DNA from 3 places in the Streptomyces sp. NPDC001381 genome. Region 3 is predicted to be linked to each of the others. Evidence: riboswitches for the same ligand, from Rfam matches in the RefSeq annotation. Region 3 holds a riboswitch; each other region holds the start of a gene.
What was found. A riboswitch is a leader RNA that binds a small molecule or an ion and turns the genes downstream of it on or off. The one in region 3 is predicted to bind cobalamin.

Region 1 (6,448 bases), on a different contig from region 3:
GTTGCCCATCTCGACGACGTCGGGGGCCTTGTCGGTGGCGAGGACCGCGTCGAGCTTGGCGTTCTTGTCGGGCCAGCCGTAGTACTCGTGGTCGATCTTGACGCCGGGGTGCTTCTTCAGCACCGCCGCGTCGGCGGCCTTCACCAGCTCGGGCCAGTTGTTCTGGGCGTCGACGGTCAGCCAGACCGTCAGTTCCTTCGCGTCGGAGCCCTTCGAGTCCCCGCTGCCCTTGTCGTCCCCGCACGCCGCGATGGAGACCATCATGCCCGCGATACCGATCGCGGCTATCAGCTTGCGCTTCACGCCACCCTCCTCAGGGATGCCCACACCTCCCGCCCATAGACCGGGACCTGGACCAATGGTGTAGACCAGTGCGCCGAGCTTGGCTCAGACCAATACGGCTGTCAAGAGTGGCCGAATCCCCTTTGACCAGCCGTTATGGGAGCTACATATGCAGGAACCTTTAAGTAAGAAACCGTCGAAAACATCGACCGCGGAGGGCGTCGGTCCGGTAGACCAGTCGCCGGATGGACTAGACCAGCAAAGGTTGCGACGGTATACAGAGGGGATCACGGAACAGCGGAGCACTCAGCACCGTGTCCGTGCCACGATGTGACCCGCATCCGGAGCCGGGAAGGCAGGCCATGAGCACCGACGTCAGCAGTGCGGAGAACGAGGGTGGGACGACCGTCCGTACCGCGCGCGTGCCCAAGTACTACCGCCTGAAGAAGCACCTGCTCGACATGACGGAGACCCAGGCGCCGGGCACCCCGGTCCCGCCGGAGCGGACCCTTGCGGCCGAGTTCGACACCTCGCGCACGACCGTCCGCCAGGCCCTCCAGGAACTGGTCGTCGAAGGCCGCCTGGAACGCATCCAGGGCAAGGGCACGTTCGTCGCCAAGCCCAAGGTCTCCCAGGCCCTGCAGCTCACCTCGTACACCGAGGACATGCGCGCCCAGGGCCTGGAGCCCACCTCCCAGCTGCTGGACGTCGGCTACATCACCGCCGACGACACCCTCGCCGGCCTGCTCGACATCACCGCCGGCGGCCGGGTGCTGCGCGTCGAGCGGCTGCGCATGGCCAACGGCGAGCCGATGGCCATCGAGACCACCCACCTCTCGGCCAAGCGCTTCCCCGCGCTGCGCAGGTCCCTGGCCAAGTACACGTCGCTGTACACGGCCCTGGCCGAGGTCTACGACGTCCACCTCGCCGAGGCCGAGGAGACCATCGAGACCTCCCTGGCCACCCCGCGCGAGGCCGGCCTGCTCGGCACCGACGTCGGCCTGCCCATGCTGATGCTCTCCCGTCACTCGCTGGACAAGGAGGGCCAGCCCGTGGAATGGGTGCGCTCGGTGTACCGGGGCGACCGGTACAAGTTCGTGGCGCGACTGAAGAGGCCCACGGAGTAGCTTTTCTCGATCGACATGCGGACGCGGTCTTCCACTGCCCTTTATCCGTCACCTACATTGCCTGCGCATTACAACGGTGATCGGTGATCAGTTAGGGGACGGAGCCGCCGATGTCAGACACCCCGGAAGTGACGAGAGGGCCGGTGGTGACGCCTGTGCGCGTCGTCATCGGCCTCTGCCTGCTCGCGCCCTTCGTGGCGATGCTGTGGGTGGGTTCCTACGCGAAGGTGGATCCGGCGTTCATCGGGATCCCCTTCTTCTACTGGTACCAGATGCTGTGGGTGCTGATCTCGACCGCGCTCACGATGGTCGCGTACAAGCTGTGGCAGCGTGACCAGCGCGCCCGCAAGGCCCCGGGCGGGGGTGCGCGGAAGTGAAGGACGGCGTGAACGGCGTGGCACTCGCCGTCTTCATCTTCTTCTTCCTGGCCGTGACGGCCATGGGCTTCCTGGCCGCGCGCTGGCGCAAGGCCGAGAACGAGCACAGTCTCGACGAATGGGGCCTGGGCGGCCGGTCGTTCGGCACCTGGATCACCTGGTTCCTGCTGGGCGGCGACCTCTACACGGCGTACACCTTCGTCGCCGTGCCGGCGGCGATCTACGCGGCGGGCGCGGCCGGCTTCTTCGCGGTGCCCTACACGATCCTCGTGTACCCGCTGATCTTCACGTTCCTGCCCCGCCTGTGGTCGGTCTCGCACAAGCACGGGTACGTGACGACCTCGGACTTCGTGCGCGGCCGCTGGGGCTCCAAGGGCCTGTCGCTGGCGGTGGCGCTGACCGGCATCCTGGCGACGATGCCCTACATCGCGCTGCAACTCGTGGGCATCCAGGCGGTGCTCGACGTGATGGGCGTCGGCGGCGGCGAGAACACGAACTGGTTCGTCAAGGACCTGCCGCTGCTGATCGCGTTCGGTGTGCTGGCCGCGTACACCTACTCGTCCGGTCTGCGGGCCCCCGCGCTGATCGCGTTCGTGAAGGACACGCTGATCTACATCGTCATCGCGGTGGCGATCATCTACATCCCGATCAAGCTGGGCGGCTTCGACGACATCTTCGCCAAGGCCGGCGAGGCGTTCGGCCAGACCAACCCGGCCACGGGCAAGCCGCGCGGCGCGCTGGCCCCGGCCGAACCGGGCCAGTGGACCTACGCCACCCTGGCCCTCGGCTCCGCGCTCGCGCTGTTCATGTACCCGCACTCGATCACCGCGACCCTGTCCTCCAAGAGCCGTGAGGTGATCCGCCGCAACACCACCATCCTGCCGCTGTACTCGCTGATGCTGGGCCTGCTGGCGCTGCTGGGCTTCATGGCGATCGCGGCCGGGGTCAAGGTCACCAACGGACAGCTGGCCATCCCGCAGCTGTTCGAGACCATGTTCCCGGCGTGGTTCGCGGGTGTGGCGTTCGCGGCGATCGGCATCGGCGCGCTCGTGCCGGCGGCCATCATGTCGATCGCGGCCGCGAACCTCTTCACCCGGAACATCTACAAGGACTTCATCAAGCCGGACGCCACGCCCGCGCAGGAGACCAGGGTCTCCAAGCTGGTGTCCCTGCTGGTGAAGGTGGGCGCCCTGGTCTTCGTCCTCACCATGGACAAGACGGTCGCCATCAACTTCCAGCTGCTGGGCGGCATCTGGATCCTGCAGACCTTCCCGGCCCTGGTCGGCGGCCTGTTCACCCGCTGGTTCCACCGCTGGGCGCTGCTCGCGGGCTGGGCGGTCGGCATGGTCTACGGCACGGTCGCCGCGTACGGCGTCGCCTCCCCGACCCAGAAGCACTTCGGCGGCTCGGCGAAGGAGATCCCGGGCATCGGAGAGATCGGCTACATCGGTCTCACGGCGTTCGTCCTCAATGCCGTCGTGACCGTGGTCCTGACCTTCGCCCTCAAGGCCGTGAAGGCCCCCGAGGGCATCGACGAGACCAGGCCGCAGGACTACACGGCGGACGCCGGGGACCCGGGGGTGCAGGTGGAGCTGCCGCCGGCGACCGCCGGAGCGTCCCACTAGACGAGACCGCGGCGGGCCGTCGGGAAAATCCGGCGGCCCGCCGTCGTGCGCATGGGGCACACTGCGCGCCATGGACATCCGGATCAGGCAGGCGAAACCCAGCGAGTACGCCGCCCTCGGCGAGATGACGGCCCGTGCCTACCTCGACGACGGCCTGCTCGACTACGGCGAGGGCGACGAGTACCTGCCCGTGCTGAAGGACGTGGCCGGGCGGGCGGCCGCCGCCGAGGTCCTCGTGGCCGTGGAGGGCGAACGGCTCCTCGGCGGAGTCACCTTCGTCCCCGGCCCCGGCCCCGTCGCCGACATCGCCCGTCCCGGCGAGACGGAGATCAGGGCGCTCGCCGTCACGCGCGAGGCGCGGGGCCGGGGCGCCGGTGAGGCCCTCGTGCGGAGCTGTGTCGACCGCGCCCGGGCCATGGAGGGCCGCACCGCCGTCGTCCTGTCGACCCAGCGCGCCATGCACAGCGCCCACCGCCTCTACGAGCGCCTCGGCTTCGTCCGCACACCGGAGCGGGACTGGAATCCCGTGCCGCACCTGGACGACCTCACTCTCCTCACCTACAAGTTGACACTCTGAAACCACCCCGACACAACATCTGGGGGTGGCGTGACGGGTGAGCACAAGATGTATGCTCATGCTCGCTGTCGCCGCAGGGGAATCCGGTGCGAATCCGGAACTGTCCCGCAACGGTGTACTCGCGTGTGCGCCCACCCGTGTCCGCACGCCTGTCCAGTCCGAGGACCTGTCGGCAGCGCACCCGGCCGTCCGGCCCGGGTGCCTTGACGTCCGGGCCTCGTGGAGTGGGCCGGTGGACGCGACGCCGCGTGCGCTCGTGTGCTGCCCCCTGCTCCGCGCCAGGCCCCCTGCCGAGCGAGGGAGAGCCCCACGTGACCATCGCGCCAGCCGATCCGGCCTCAGCCGTCCTGCCGGAAACCGACGGTCCCGGTGCCGCGCTGCTGCGGACCCTGACCGAGCTGACCGCCGACCTCCCCGACGCCGACCCCGGCCGGGTCGCCGCCGCCGCGCTGCGCGGCCGGTCCGCCGGGGCGGACGAGAGGGAGCTGCGCGAGCTGGCCACGGAGGCGGCCGCCGGCCTGATCTCCGAGGACCCCGCCTACTCCCGGCTGGCCGCCCGGCTGCTGACGATCAGCATCGCCACGGAGGCCGCCTCCCAGGGCGTCACCTCGTTCACCGGGTCCGTGGCCGTCGGTCACCGCGAGGGCCTCATCGCCGACCGCACCGCCGACTTCGTACGGCTGCACGCGGCCCGCCTGGACGCGCTGATCGACCCGGCCGCCGACGACCGCTTCGGCTACTTCGGGCTCCGCACCCTGCACAGCCGCTACCTGCTGCGGCACCCGCACACCCGCAAGGTCGTCGAGACGCCCCAGCACTTCCTGCTGCGGGTGGCCTGCGGTCTCGCCGAGGACGACACCACCCGTGCCCTGGACGAGGTCGCGGCGCTCTACGGGCTCATGAGCCGCCTCGACTACCTGCCGTCCTCCCCCACGCTCTTCAACTCCGGCACCCGGCACCCCCAGATGTCGTCCTGCTACCTCCTCGACTCCCCGCTGGACGAGCTGGACTCGATCTACGACCGCTACCACCAGGTGGCCCGGCTCTCCAAGCACGCCGGCGGCATCGGGCTGTCGTACTCCCGGATCCGCAGCCGCGGTTCGCTGATCCGCGGCACCAACGGGCACTCCAACGGCATCGTCCCGTTCCTGAAGACCCTGGACGCCTCCGTCGCCGCCGTGAACCAGGGCGGCCGGCGCAAGGGCGCGGCCGCGGTCTACCTGGAGACCTGGCACTCCGACATCGAGGAGTTCCTGGAGCTGCGCGACAACACCGGTGAGGACGCCCGCCGTACGCACAACCTGAACCTCGCGCACTGGGTCCCGGACGAGTTCATGCGCCGGGTGAACGCCGACGAGCAGTGGTCGCTGTTCTCCCCCTCCGACGTGCCCGAGCTGGTCGACCTGTGGGGCGAGGAGTTCGACGCCGCGTACCGCGCGGCGGAGGCGGCCGGGCTCGCCAGGAGGACCATCGCGGCCCGTGATCTGTACGGCCGGATGATGCGGACCCTCGCGCAGACCGGCAACGGCTGGATGACCTTCAAGGACGCGGCCAACCGCACCGCCAACCAGACGGCGGAGCCGGGCCAGGTGATCCACTCCTCCAACCTCTGCACGGAGATCCTGGAGGTCACCGACGACGGCGAGACCGCGGTGTGCAACCTGGGTTCGGTGAACCTCGGGGCCTTCGTGGCCGACGGGGACATCGACTGGGAGCGCCTGGACGCCACCGTCCGCACGGCCGTCACCTTCCTCGACCGGGTCGTCGACATCAACTTCTACCCGACCGAGCAGGCGGGCCGGTCGAACGCCAAGTGGCGTCCGGTGGGCCTGGGCGCGATGGGTCTGCAGGACGTCTTCTTCAAGCTGCGGCTGCCCTTCGACTCCCCCGAGGCCCGCCTGCTGTCCACCCGGATCGCCGAGCGCGTCATGCTCGCCGCGTACGAGGCCTCCGCCGACCTGGCCGAGCGCAACGGCCCGCTGCCGGCCTGGGAGAAGACCCGTACCGCCCGGGGTGTGCTGCACCCGGACCACTACGGCGTCGAGTTCACCTGGCCGGAGCGCTGGGCGGCGCTGCGCGAGCGGATCGCGACGACCGGTCTGCGCAACTCGCTGCTCCTCGCCATCGCGCCGACGGCCACCATCGCCTCGATCGCCGGTGTGTACGAGTGCATCGAGCCGCAGGTGTCCAACCTGTTCAAGCGCGAGACGCTGTCGGGCGAGTTCCTCCAGGTCAACTCGTACCTGGTGCAGGACCTCAAGGAGCTCGGCGTCTGGGACGCCCGCACCCGGGAGGCGCTGCGCGAGTCGGGCGGCTCGGTGCAGGACTTCGCCTGGATCCCGGCGGACGTACGGGCCCTGTACCGGACGGCGTGGGAGATCCCGCAGCGCGGCCTGATCGACATGGCCGCCGCCCGCACCCCGTACCTGGACCAGGCGCAGTCCCTGAACCTGTTCCTGG
Region 2 (6,448 bases), on a different contig from region 3:
GCCTGCGCATAGGGTGCACGCACCGACGGCTCGACGGAAGGATCTCCCGAGGTGACCGACCAGCCCATCCCGGTGATCATCGACTGCGACACGGGGGTCGACGACGCCCTCGCCCTGCTGCTCGCCGTACGCCACCCGGGCCTGGACCTGCGCGCGGTCACGTGTGTGGCGGGGAACACCGGCGTCGACGGGGTGGTCCGCAACACGCTGACCGTGCTGGAGGCGGCGGGCGCCGGGGACGTCCCGGTCGCGCGCGGCGCCGCCCGCCCGCTGATCGAGCCGGCCCGCTCGGCGACCGTGCACGGTCTGGACGGCATGGGCGACCTCGACGGTCTGCCCGCCCCGGTCCGCACCGCCGTCGACGTGGACGCGGTGACGCTGCTGCGCCGCGAGATCCTCGCCTCCCCGCGCCCGGTGACCCTGATCCCCACCGCCCCGCTCACCAACATCGCCCTGCTGCTGCGGACCCACCCCGAGGTGACCCGCAACATCGAGCGGATCGTGTTCATGGGCGGCGCGGTGGCCGTCGGGAACGCCACCGCGGTCGCGGAGTTCAACGTGTGGCACGACCCGGAGGCGGCCGCGATCCTGCTGTCCGCCGAGGTGCCGGTCACCATGTACGGGCTGGACGTGTTCCGGCGGGTGGTGGTGCCGGGGGCGGACGTACGGCGCCTGCGCGCGAGCGCGGAACCCGGCACCCGTCTGGCCGGTGAACTCCTCGCCCACCGCCCGTCCGCCCCCGAGTCCGACGGCGACGAGCTCGCCGGCGGGCTCGGCGACGCGGGCGCGGTCTGCGCGGTCGTGGACCCGGCGGGTATCGCGACCCGGCTGCTGCACGTCGAGGTCTCCCTGGCCCCCGGACCGGCCCGGGGCCAGACGATCGTCGACCGCCGTCCCCGCCCCGGCGAGTCCGAGGTCCACGGGGGCGCCCGCGCACCCCAGCTGGTCGACGTGGCGCTGGACGTGGACGTGGAGCGGTACGTGAAGCTGTATCTGGAGACGGTGGAGCGCGCCTAGAGGGGGCCGGTCCCGGCCTCCCCGGCGGCGTCCGGGGTGCCCTCGTCCGCGGGTGCGGCGGCCGCGGCGAGCTCGGCGAGGTCGGGCAGCATCCCGGCGAGCGCCTTCAGCAGCTTGTCCATGTCCACCACCTCGGGCAGCGGGAAGTAGAGGAAGCACACCCCGTCGTCCGTGCGGGAGACCGCCGGTGCCGCGAACCTCGTCAGGCGGTCCGGCAGATCGGAGGCGTAGAACCGCTCGGCCGTCGCCGCGGAGCCGTTCTTGCTCATCGGCAGGTACGGAAGGTCCCCGCCGAACCGGAGGTTGAGCTCCGCGGCACTCCAGTGGCGCTCCAGGCGCAGCATGGGCCCGCTGCCGCGCACCTCGAAGAACACGATGAGCCAGTGCTGCATGTCCCTGCGCCCCACCGGTTCCCAGCGCCTGGCGACGGTGACCCGGTGGCCGCCGAGCGTGCCGGTCACGGCGAAGCCGGGCACCGTCCGCAGCAGCCAGGGGAAGTGGCCCGCCCACCGGCCCTCTCCGTCCCGGCGGCCCTCGATCCGCTTCCAGCCCGGACGGGCGGCCAGGGCCCGCATCGCCCGGTCCGCCTTGCCGGCCCGGCGCGCGGTGCGGAACGCGAGCGTGCCTCCGACGACGAACGGCGCCAGGAGGATGGCCGACCACATGATCCAGGGGAGCATGGACGTCCCTTCCTTCCGCGCCGGGGACCGGGGTGCCCCCGTATCGTCCCGCCCGGGCGGCGGCGGGACATCGGTGGATCTACGTAGAGCCCTACGGAAGTCCCCGTGTCGTCGGCCGGGGGGTCCAGCGTTCCTCCACCCTGGCGAACCGCCAGTAGGCGATCGCCGCCGCCCACACGAGCACGAACAGGCCGACGATGACGTATCCGACGTTGTCGAGGTCGAGCGCCGCGATCCGGCCGGTGACGCCGTCCGTCAGGCGGAACTTCTCGTGCAGGACGCCGACCAGCTCGATCGTGCCGATGAAGAAGGCGACGGCGATGGACAGGCCGGTGATGGCGAGGTTGTAGAAGACCTTGCGGACGGGGTGGGAGAACGCCCACTGGTAGGCGAAGTTCATGAAGGTGCCGTCGAGGGTGTCGAAGAGGCTCATCCCGGCGGCGAACAGGAGGGGGAGGCAGAGGATCGCGTACCAGGGCAGTCCGGCCGCCGCCCCGGAGCCCGCCATCACCATCAGGGTGACCTCGGTGGCGGTGTCGAAGCCGAGCCCGAAGAGGAAGCCGAGCGGGAACATCTGCCCGGGCCGGGACACCGACTTGGTCAGCCGGCCGAGGATCCGGTTCATGAACCCGCGGGAGTCCAGGTGCTGTTCCAGCTCCCGCTCGTCGTACGTCCCCTCCCGCATCGCCCGGAAGACGCGCAGGATCCCCCTCAGGGCGACGAGGTTGAGGGCGGCGATGAGGTAGAGGAACGTGCCGGAGACGGTCGTGCCGAGGAAGCCGAGGACCTGGTGGGTGCGTGAGTCCTCGTTCATCACCGTGCCGGCGAGCCGGGTGCCGCCGGCGATGAGCGCGGCGAGGAGCACGACCACGCTGGAGTGCCCGAGGGCGAACCAGAACCCCACCGACACCGGCCGCTTGCCGTCCGCCATCAGCTTGCGGGTGGTGTTGTCGATCGCGGCGATGTGGTCGGCGTCGAAGGCGTGCCGCATGCCGAGGGTGTAGGCGGTGACGCCGAGCCCGATGCCGAAGGCCTTGTTCCCGACCTCGTAGTGACCGGGCACGACGAGCAGGAAGAGGATGCCGAAGGCCAGTACGTGCAGGCCGGCTATGGCGGCCATCAGCCCCGCCGTCCTGACGGTGTCCTCGCGCCGCCATCGGAAGGCGGCGGCTCCGGGCAGGGCGACGGGCTCGGTCATGCGGTCACGCTCCAGCACCTCGTGGATCACTTCGTGAGATGCCGTGGCCGGTCTCCTGGCTGCGGGTGCCGACGTCTCCGGCCCGCCTTCCCGGCCGTCTCATGACGGCCAGTGGCTGTCCCGCGGGGGGACTCGGGCCGGGGACTCCCCGATCACAGTGGCGAGGGCCGCTCCGGTGTCGCACCGGATTCCCGAACACCACGACCCGCCCACCGTAACGTACGGCCGCCCCGGCTCCACGAGGGTGCCGGGGCGGCCGTACCGGAGAGGCGCGGGTCAGGCGCGGGTCGCCTTGCGGCGGCGGGTGGCCACCACGATCGCCGCGCCGCCGAGCAGCAGGGCGGCGGCGCCGCCCGCGATCAGCGGGGTGGCGCTGTTCGCGCCGGTCTCGGCGAGGTCGCCACCGCCGCCGTCGGGCGTGGTGGCGGGGGCGGTGGTCGACTCGGAGGCGGACGGGGCCGGGGTGCTCGACTCCGACTCGGGCTCCGACGCCGTCGGCGACGGGGTCGTGCTCTCGGACGACGAGTCCGACGGCGGGGCCGAGGAGGCGGGCGCCGACGGCGACTCACCGCCGCCGGCCGGCGGGGACGACGACGGCGGCTGCTCGGTGACCGTGCAGTCCTTCGTGCCGCCGTTCCACGCGGCGATCAGCTTGTCCTTGATGACCGGCCGGTCCGGTCCCTTGGGCAGTTCGCCGTGCTCGAAGCCGTCCTTGGCGTCGAGCTTGCCGTCGAACTTCACCGCACCGCGGTAGAGGTCGATCTGCGCGTAGCAGCCGGCGTCGGGGACGGAGATGTCGAGCGTGTCGGTCTGCCCGGGCTTGACGGTCACCGAGTCGAAGTCGACGAAGACCTGCTCACCGGAGGTGCCGAAGGTGGCGCCGTGGGCGAGGTAGGAGGCCAGGGAGGCGGTGCAGGTGCTCGCGTCGCCGGCCGTGCGGACGCTGATGTGGACCTCGCCGTCCTGGGTCGGCTTGAGGTTCTGGTCGTCGACCCGCACCGAGTCGAAGAAGTTCTTGCCGTCGAGCGAGAACTGGCAGCGGTCGGTCCCCGTCTCGGTGCCCGCGCCGGTGCCCGGCTGGTAGTGACCGCCGGTGTTCCAGCCGTCCCCGCCGGGGGTGCCGGACTGGGCCCAGGCGCCGGAGGCGGCGGCGACGGAGGCGGCGCAGAGGGTGAGCGAAGCGGCGCCCGTCCCCAGCAGGCGGCGCACGGTGACACGTCTCGCTATGGACATGCGTATCCATTCTTGGCGAATGCCAGGGCAAAGCCAGGGCTGATTGGTCAGATCAGAAGAAACACGGGGCCCTTCGGTCACAGGCGCCACAGTGTCCGCCCATCGTCGTGTGGACGTGAGAGCGCTGTCAACCTGGTGCAAAACCTGGGGAGTTCAAGCTTCCATCACGACTTCGTCACGTGCGGAACGATCCCCTCCGGACCGTCAGCACGTTCACTTTCCCGGCAACTTGGACAGACTTCCGTTCGTGACCGACATCTCCTCACGCAACCCCGACTGGTGGCGCCAGGCCGTCGTCTACCAGGTGTACCCGCGCAGCTTCGCCGACGCCGACGGAGACGGCCTCGGCGACCTCCCGGGGGTCACCGGCCGGCTGCCCCACCTCGCCGCCCTCGGCGTGGACGCGCTCTGGCTCAGCCCCTTCTACCCCTCCGAACTGGCCGACGGGGGCTACGACGTCGCCGACCACCGCGACGTCGACCCGCGCCTGGGCACCCTCGCGGACTTCGACGCGCTGGCCGCCGAGGCCCACCGCCTCGGACTGAAGGTGATCGTCGACCTCGTCCCCAACCACACCTCGCACCAGCACCCCTGGTTCCAGGAGGCCCTGGCCGCCCGCCCGGGCTCCCCGGCCCGCGAGCGCTACGTCTTCCGCGACGGACGCGGCGCGCACGGCGAACTCCCGCCCACCGACTGGCAGTCGGTCTTCGGCGGCAGCGCCTGGGAACGCGTCCCGGACGGCCAGTGGTACCTCCACCTCTTCGCCCGTCAGCAGCCCGACCTCGACTGGGACCACGAGGAGGTCCGCGAGGACTTCCGCACCACCCTGCGCTTCTGGTCCGACCGGGGCGTCGACGGCTTCCGGGTGGACGTGGCCCACGCCCTCGCCAAGGACCTCACCGAACCCCTCCGCGACCTCGGCGCGCCGGACCTGAGCGGCGAGCAGGCCCTCGCGCGGCTGCCTCCCGGCACCCACCCCTTCTACGACCGCGACGAGGTCCACGCGATCTACCGCGACTGGCGCCGCGTCCTCGACGCCTACTCCCCGCCCCGCACGGCGGTCGCCGAGGCCTGGGTGCCGGGCGCCCGGCGCGCCCTGTACGCCCGTCCCGACGAACTGAACCAGGCCTTCAACTTCGAGTACCTGCAGGCCCCCTGGGACGCGGACGCGCTCCGCCGGGTCATCGCCGACTCCCTCGCCACGGCCCGCGCCGCCGGCGCCTCGGCGACCTGGGTGCTGTCCAACCACGACGTCGTACGCCACCCGTCCCGCCTGATGCTCCCGCCCGGAACCGACGAGAACACCTGGCTGCTCTCGGGTGGCAATGCACCCGCCGTGGACGAGGCGCACGGCCTGCGCCGGGCCAGGGCGGCCACGCTCCTGATGCTGGCGCTGCCGGGATCGTCGTACGTCTACCAGGGCGAGGAGCTCGGCCTGCCCGAGGTCGCCGGTCTCCCCGTGGAGGCCCTCCAGGACCCGCTCTGGGAACAGACGGGCCGCGTCCGCAAGGGCCGTGACGGCTGCCGGGTGCCCCTCCCGTGGACGGCCACGGGACCGTCGTACGGCTTCGGCGCGGCCGGGGCCTGGCTGCCGCAGCCGGCGTCCTTCGCCCGGTACGCGGTCGAGGCGCAGGACGGCGTGGCGGGCTCCACCCTGGAGCTGTACCGCACGGCCCTGCGCCTGCGCCGCAAGCTGCTCGACGGCGAGGAGCTGACCTGGCAGCCGGACACCCCGCCCGGCGTGCTGGCGTTCGCCCGCTCGGACGGCTGGCGGTGCGTCACCAACCTGTCGGACGAGCCGGTGCCGCTGCCGCCGGGGGAGGTGCTGCTGAGCAGCGCGCCCCCGGACGGCGACGGGCCCGGCCGGCCGGGGGCGCTGCTCCCGGACACGACGGTCTGGCTGGCCTAGGGGGTGCCCGCCGGCCCGCCGGGCGCGGGCTATCCGCCCGTGTTCTGGTTCGCGTTCTGGTTCCCGGCCGCCGCGCCGCCCGCGATGCCGTCGATGTCCACCGGGGTGGACGTGGCGTTCGGCGGCGGGGTGAGCACGACCTGCGGCTGACCGGCGGGCGGGGCCGGCGGGGTCAGGTCCGACTTGGGCAGCTTGGGCGGCGTGGTCTGCTGGAAGAGCGTCGAGTCGAAGTCGACCAGGCCGGTCTTCTCCATCACCGTGATGTGGTCCAGGACGGTGTCGTTGGCCTGGTCGGCCAGGGCGCGCACCAGGGAGTTCTTCGTCGTCGAGCGGACCTTCGCCACGGTGTTGAAGATCGAACCGTGCGTCATGCGCAGGATGTTGGCGAAGTCGGTGTCGAACTGGGCGCCG
Region 3 (6,448 bases):
ACCACCTGACTGCTCTGCTCGCCACCGGGCTTGAGCAGCACGGGATTCATCAGCGCGGTCGGCTCGATGCGGCAGGCCTGCGCCTGCATGGCCTGCGCCCGCCCGATCTCGGCCCCTTCCTTCGTCACGAACGAATTCAGGGACATGTTCTGCGCCTTGAAGGGGGCGACCTTCACCCCCTGCCGCACCAGCCACCGGCAGATGCCCGCCGTGACGACACTCTTGCCGGCGTCGGAGGTGGTACCGGCGACCAGGAGACCCCCGCTCATGAGCTCCGCCCCTTCGCGATGAGGCGCGCGGCGACGGTGACGCCGAGCGCGAGCAGGCCGACACGGCGGGAGAGCCGTACGGCGCGTTCGATGTCGTGGGCGACGACGGCACGTCCCGCCGTCCCGTTGAGCACGGGCCGGTGCTCCACCCGCCCGGCGTAGGACAGGGTCCCGCCCAGCCGCACCCCGAGCGCACCGGCGAAGGAGGCCTCCACGGGACCGGCGTTGGGACTGGGGTGCAGGTGGGCGTCGTCCCGCCAGGCCCGTACGGCGGCGCGCGGCCGGTCGCCGGCGACGGCGGCGAGGACGGCGGTCAGCCGCGCCCCCGGCCACCCCGCGAGGTCGTCGAGCCGCGCGGAGGCCCACCCGAAGCGCCGGTACCGGGGCGACCTGTGCCCGACCATCGCGTCCAGGGTGTTGACGGCCCGGAACCCGAGCAGCCCCGGCACACCGCCCACGGCGCCCCACACCAGGGCGCCCACCACGGCGTCGGAGGTGTTCTCGGCGACGGACTCGACGACGGCCCGCGCGATCCCGTCGGCGTCGAGGGCCTGCGGATCCCGCCCGCACAGGTGGGGCAGCCGGGCCCGCGCGCCCTCGACGTCCCCCGCCTCCAGGGCGCGCCCGACGGCACGGGCCTCGCGGGCGAGCGAGGTCCCGCCCACCACGGCCCAGGTGGCGGCGGAGGCGAGAGCGACGGAAGCGGCCGGGGAACGCCGTACGGCCCGGTCGGCGGCGGCCCCGAGGACCACGGCCCCACCGGCGCAGACGACGGTGTGCAGGGCGCCCCACCCGCGGTGGTCCCGCCACAGCACCCGCTCCACGGCTCCGGCGGCCCGCCCGAACGCGGCGACCGGATGCCCCCGGCGTGGATCACCGAGGAGCAGGTCACCGAGGAGGCCGAGGGCGGCGCCGTACGCGTGAACGCGATCGGCACGCATCGGCTCAGCCGGCCGCGGGGTCGGGCAGCGAGCTGGTGCTGTACCTCAACGGCCGAGCGAGCATGGCGATATGTCCTCACTCAGGGTGTCCACGCCCTGGTTCGACGAGACCGGCGGCGAGAGTTCCTGGCTCCCGGGGTGGTGCACCCCGGTGACAGTGGCGGGACCGCGCCGGATTCGCACCGGCTTCCTCTTCTGCCGCCGTACATGGCTCCGGCAGTCCACCATGGCCCCGGAAGGGCCGTCAACTTGCCGTTGACCTGCGAGGCTGGAGTGTGCTGAGCCCCACACAGGGGCGGTTCCGGAGGTCACGGAAAAGGGGTGCGGGACGGCGATCCGTCCCGCACCCCGAGGTGTCCGAGCTGGTGGGTCAGGCCACGATCAGGGAGATCCCGTACGCCACCGCCGCCGCGCAGGCCGCGAAGCACGCGTAGGCGCCGGTGACCGCGAGGGTGGCGGAGCCGCCCTGTTCCGCGGCGCGTTCCTGACGGGACAGGCCCATGATGCCGAGGGTGAAGAGGGCCACCAGGGCCACGGTGATCACGAGGCTGACGCCGAAGACGGAGCCGAGGGCCGCCCAGTCGATCTTCATGCTGCTTCTCTTCCTTCGTACCGGGTGGGCGGGTTCAGACCGCGGGGGCCGTGGGCTCGGTGGCCGTGGCGGCCGGGGAGGGGATGGTGGCCGTCAGGCCCTCGGTGACCGTGCCGGCCGGAGGCGGGGCGACGGCGGCGATCGCCGTGGTGACCACGCCCGCCGGCTCCTCGGTCTCGTTGACGTTGGACGCGTCCACGACCTCGCGGCGCGAGATCTTCCAGATCGCCGCGCTGGAGGCGACGAGGAAGACCGCCACGACCGCCGTGCCCCAGTCGCCCAGGTTCGTGACCGACTCGGCCAGCGCGCCCACCAGGGCGGCCGCCGGGAGCGTCAGGCCCCAGGCCACGAACATCCGGGTCGCCGTGGACCAGCGGACCACGCCGCCCTTGCGGCCCAGCCCCGCGCCCATCACCGAACCGGAGACGGAGTGCGTGGTGGAGAGGGAGAAACCGAGGTGGGAGGAGGCCAGGATGACCGTCGCCGCGCTGGTCTGGGCGGCGAAGCCCTGCTGCGGCTGGAGGTCGGTCAGGCCCTTGCCCATGGTGCGGATGATGCGCCAGCCGCCGAGGTAGGTGCCGAGCGCGATGGCCAGGCCGGCGGAGAGGATGACCCAGGTGGGCGGGTCGGAGTCGGGGGCGACGGCACCGCCGGCGACCAGGGCGAGGGTGATGATGCCCATCGTCTTCTGCGCGTCGTTCGTGCCGTGCGCGAGGGAGACCAGGCCGGCCGAGGCGATCTGGCCCGCGCGGTAGCCCTTGTCGGCCGCCTTGCCGTCGGCCTTCTTGCCGAGGGTGTAGGACAGGCGCGTCGCCAGCATCGCCGCGATGCCCGCGACCAGCGGGGCGGCGACCGCCGGGATCAGGACCTTGGTGACCAGGACGTCACCGTGGACCGCGCCCATGCCGGCGGAGGCGATGGTGGCGCCGATCAGACCGCCCATGAGGGCGTGGGAGGAGCTGGAGGGGAGGCCCACCAGCCAGGTCAGCAGGTTCCAGAGGATCGCGCCGACCAGGGCGGCGAAGATGACCTCGGGACGGATGCCGGTCTCGTCGACGAGACCCTTGGAGATCGTGTTGGCGACCTCCACCGAGAGGAATGCGCCCACAAGGTTGAGCACGGCGGACATGGCCACCGCGACCTTGGGCTTGAGTGCACCGGTGGAGATGGTCGTGGCCATCGCGTTGGCGGTGTCGTGAAAACCGTTCGTGAAATCGAACGCGAGTGCGGTTACCACCACAATCGCGAGGATCAGCGAGAAGTTTTCCATTTACCCAGGCAATCGTTCGAGGTCATTGGCTTGTTGAAAGTAGGCAACCTGGGTGAACGGAAGGTGAACTGGGGCAGGCGTCAGGGTGTCCAAATGTGAGCGCCGCCACTCTGTCCGACGCGCCGCCCCAAGCGGGGCCTGCCCCGTGCCGCCTGCGCACCCCGCCGGCCGGTCCGTGGAGCCGCGGAAAGAGATCCTGGTCACCTGATCGGCGGCACTCCGGCCGACCCGGCGTCCCCCTGGCAGGATCGGGGGCATGGGCGAGCAGCGGCGTGACGGACGGCAGGCCCGGGACAGCCGGGACCGCATACAGAACGCGGCCGGGGCGCCGGGAGGATGCGCGCTCCCGGAGGAGGCGCGGGCCTGGGAGGCGCTCGTCGCGACGGCCCGCCGCACCGTCACCGACGGCCTGGTCGTCGGCACCTCCGGCAACGTCTCCGCGCGCGTCGGCGACACCGTGCTGGTCACCCCCTCGGGGGTGCCCTACGACCGCCTCACCCCCGGCGACATCACAGGCGTCGACCTCACCGGCCGGCAGGTGCTCGGCACCCTCACCCCGACCAGCGAACTCCCCATGCACCTCGCCGTCTACCGCCGCACCGACGCCCGCGCCGTCGTCCACACCCACGCCGTCCACGCCACCGCCGTATCCACCCTCGTCACCGTGCTGCCGTCCGTCCACTACATGACCGGCGCCCTCGGCGGCCCCGTCCGCGTCGCCCCCTACGCCACCTACGGCACCGAGGAACTGGCCGAGAACACCCTCCGTGCCCTGGACGGCCGCACCGGCTGCCTCCTGCAGAACCACGGCACCCTCACCTACGGCACCACCCTCGACCAGGCATTCGACCGCACGGCGCAGCTGGAGTGGATGTGCCGCCTGTGGCTGACGGCCTCCTCCGTGCCCGGCCGTACCCCGACCCTCCTCACGGACGCCCAGCTGGCGGAGGCGGGCGAGCGTCTGCGCACCTACGGCCAGCGCCCCTGACCCCGCCCGCACCCCGGGTTCCGGCGCGGCATCGAGGCGGTGCAGGCCCCCGCGCCCCCTCACCTCCACCTTGTTACCACTGGCCGCGAGGAAGGATGCCCAGGACACTGGACGGGTGCGCACTGTCACCGCGACGGCCGCCGCCGTCACCGCAGCCCTGGCCGCCGGCGCCGCCAGCGTCGCCGCCGGCCGGTTCGCCAGCGACGCCGCGCTGAAGGCGCCGCCCGGCCGGCCCCTGCCCACCGAACCCCGGCTCACCGTGCACGGCACGGCCGCCGGCCAGGTGACCCTCACCCGTCACCTCGCCGCCCTGCGCCCCGGCACCTACGGCCTCTCCGGCAACGGCACCCACGCGGTCGTCGGCGCCGTCCTGCCCGACGCCCCGCACTCCGCGGACACCGTCGTACGCCGCCTCGAACGCGTCACGCACGGCGCCCTCGAGCCCGGCGACGCGGTCTGGCTCACCCCCAACCTGTACGTCGGCAACCCCCGCGACACCCTCGGCCTCGACCACACCGAGGTCGAGATCCCCGGCGAACTCGGCACCCTGCCCGCCTGGTTCGTCCCCGGTGCCCGCCGCACCTGGGTCATCGCCGTGCACGGCCTGGGCACCACCCGCGAACACACCCTGAACCTGCTCGCCTTCCTGCACCAGCGCCGCTTCCCCGTGCTCGCCCTCGCCTACCGCGGCGACCTCGGCGCACCCCGCCCCCCGGACGGCCTGAACCACCTCGGCCAGACCGAGTGGCGCGACCTGGACGCGGCGATGCGGCACGCCGTCCGCCACGGCGCCGAACGCCTCGTCCTGCTCGGCTGGTCCATCGGCGCCACCATGGCGCTGCGCGCCGCGGCCCGCTCCGGACCGCGCGGCCTCGTCGCCGGACTCGTCCTGGACTCCCCGGTGCTGAACTGGCAGTCCACCCTGCGCGCCCTCGCCTCCGCCCGGCACACCCCCGGCGTGCTGCTGCCGCTCGCCGTCCGCGCCGCCCAGGGCCGCACCGGACTGCACGGCGCGGCGGACGGCCACGGCGACGAGATCGCCGACCCGGCCCTGCTGACCGTCCCCACGCTGATCTTCCACGGCCCCGACGACACCGTGGCCCCCTGGGACGTCTCCCGCCGCCTCGCCGCCCGCCGCCCCGATCTGGTCGCCCTCCACACCGTCGCGCAGGCCCCGCACGGCGCCATGTGGAACGCCGGCCCCGCCGCCTACGAAGAGGCTCTCCGGCGCTTCCTCACCCCGCTGAGCTGAACCTCTCCACGCCCCCTCGATCCACCGGTGCCGAAGGTTCCGTTTAAGCCCGTACCACTGGCCTGAACCCGCCTGCTCACCGCTCTCCGCACCCCGTGCGTTGGCCAGTCCCGTAGCCCGCCGTGACATTCCGTTTGGGTTTTCGGACCGTCAACCGGAAGACTGCACCCGTGACGTCCCGTATCCCGCGCGACTCCAGGCTTCGACTCGTCCGCCCGCGACCCCTGGCCGCCGCCCCCACAGCTGTGAACCAGCGGCGCCCGCGCCGCCCCGCGCCCCGCCCCCCGGAAGGCACTCCGGCCCCGGCGGAGCTGGCCAGAATGGCACGCTCAGGTCTGGCCGCCGCGGCCCGTGTCGCCCGCTGGGCCGACAGCGCCCTCGGCCCCGGCCGCGACGCCGCCACCGCCGACGGCAAGGCCACCCTCTCCGAGGCGACCGCCGAACGCGCCGCCAGCGATCTGGGCCTGACCCTGGATCAGGTCCGCCACGACTGGGACACCGCCCGCCTGGCCGGCCTCGTCGAGGTGCACGGCGACAGCGCGCGCCCCGGCTGGCGGCTGCGCGCCTGGGACCGCGACGACAGCGCCGTGCTGCGCGGCTGGGTCGCCCTCTTCGACGCCTGGTCGCTCGCCACCCCGGAACCCGCCGACGAGGAGCCCGCCACCGTCGCCGAGGTCGTCTCGGCCATGCCCCAGGTGCTCTCCTTCCTGCAGCTGTCCGCCGGACCCGTCCCCGTGGACCAGCTCCTCGACCTGCTGCGCCAGCGCGTCACCGAACTGCGCACCGAGCGCTGCGAGGTCCCCTACGCCGCCGACGCGGCCGGCCCCCCGGCCCCCACCGCCCCCGAGCCCTCCGCCGACGCCGACCCGGCGGAGCCGGCCCAGGACGCCGAACTGGCCCCCCTCCTCGACTGGGCCCTGCGCGCCCTCGCCTCCGTGGGCGCCCTCACCTGCGGCGACGGCCAGGCCACCCTCACCCCGCTCGGCAGCTGGGCGGTGTGGGTCAAGCTGGAGCAGATCTGCGTCGCCGCGCAGAGCCCGGCCGGGAACATCGAGCAGGCCGCCGAGGACATGCTCCGCGGCTGCGCCCAGCTGCGCCCCAACGCGGCCCGCGCCGAGTACCGCGCCTGGCTCGCC

Region 1: linked by a shared signal. The riboswitch ahead of ACFY2L_RS14670 (ribonucleoside-diphosphate reductase subunit alpha) and the one ahead of ACFY2L_RS00335 (cobalamin biosynthesis protein) in region 3 are both predicted to bind cobalamin.
Region 2: linked by a shared signal. The riboswitch ahead of ACFY2L_RS20665 (HoxN/HupN/NixA family nickel/cobalt transporter) and the one ahead of ACFY2L_RS00335 (cobalamin biosynthesis protein) in region 3 are both predicted to bind cobalamin.

What each region holds. Positions count from the first base shown of each region.
Region 1 covers NZ_JBIAWO010000003.1:232,359-238,806, forward strand. The annotation lists gene ACFY2L_RS14645 (extracellular solute-binding protein) at 1-303, opposite strand, end outside; gene ACFY2L_RS14650 (GntR family transcriptional regulator) at 645-1,409, shown strand; gene ACFY2L_RS14655 (DUF3311 domain-containing protein) at 1,520-1,786, shown strand; gene mctP (monocarboxylate uptake permease MctP) at 1,783-3,411, shown strand; gene ACFY2L_RS14665 (GNAT family N-acetyltransferase) at 3,482-3,988, shown strand; cobalamin riboswitch at 4,028-4,177, shown strand; gene ACFY2L_RS14670 (ribonucleoside-diphosphate reductase subunit alpha) at 4,300-6,448, shown strand, end outside.
Region 2 covers NZ_JBIAWO010000004.1:461,564-468,011, forward strand. The annotation lists gene ACFY2L_RS20655 (nucleoside hydrolase) at 52-1,017, shown strand; gene ACFY2L_RS20660 (hypothetical protein) at 1,014-1,697, opposite strand; gene ACFY2L_RS20665 (HoxN/HupN/NixA family nickel/cobalt transporter) at 1,789-2,895, opposite strand; cobalamin riboswitch at 2,923-3,113, opposite strand; gene ACFY2L_RS20670 (LAETG motif-containing sortase-dependent surface protein) at 3,172-4,128, opposite strand; gene ACFY2L_RS20675 (glycoside hydrolase family 13 protein) at 4,376-6,037, shown strand; gene ACFY2L_RS20680 (DUF4142 domain-containing protein) at 6,067-6,448, opposite strand, start outside.
Region 3 covers NZ_JBIAWO010000001.1:58,497-64,944, reverse strand. The annotation lists gene ACFY2L_RS00340 (cobyric acid synthase) at 1-269, opposite strand, end outside; gene ACFY2L_RS00335 (cobalamin biosynthesis protein) at 266-1,210, opposite strand; cobalamin riboswitch at 1,308-1,451, opposite strand; gene ACFY2L_RS00330 (hypothetical protein) at 1,581-1,802, opposite strand; gene ACFY2L_RS00325 (anion permease) at 1,837-3,072, opposite strand; gene ACFY2L_RS00320 (class II aldolase/adducin family protein) at 3,329-4,060, shown strand; gene ACFY2L_RS00315 (alpha/beta hydrolase) at 4,176-5,312, shown strand; gene ACFY2L_RS00310 (hypothetical protein) at 5,483-6,448, shown strand, end outside.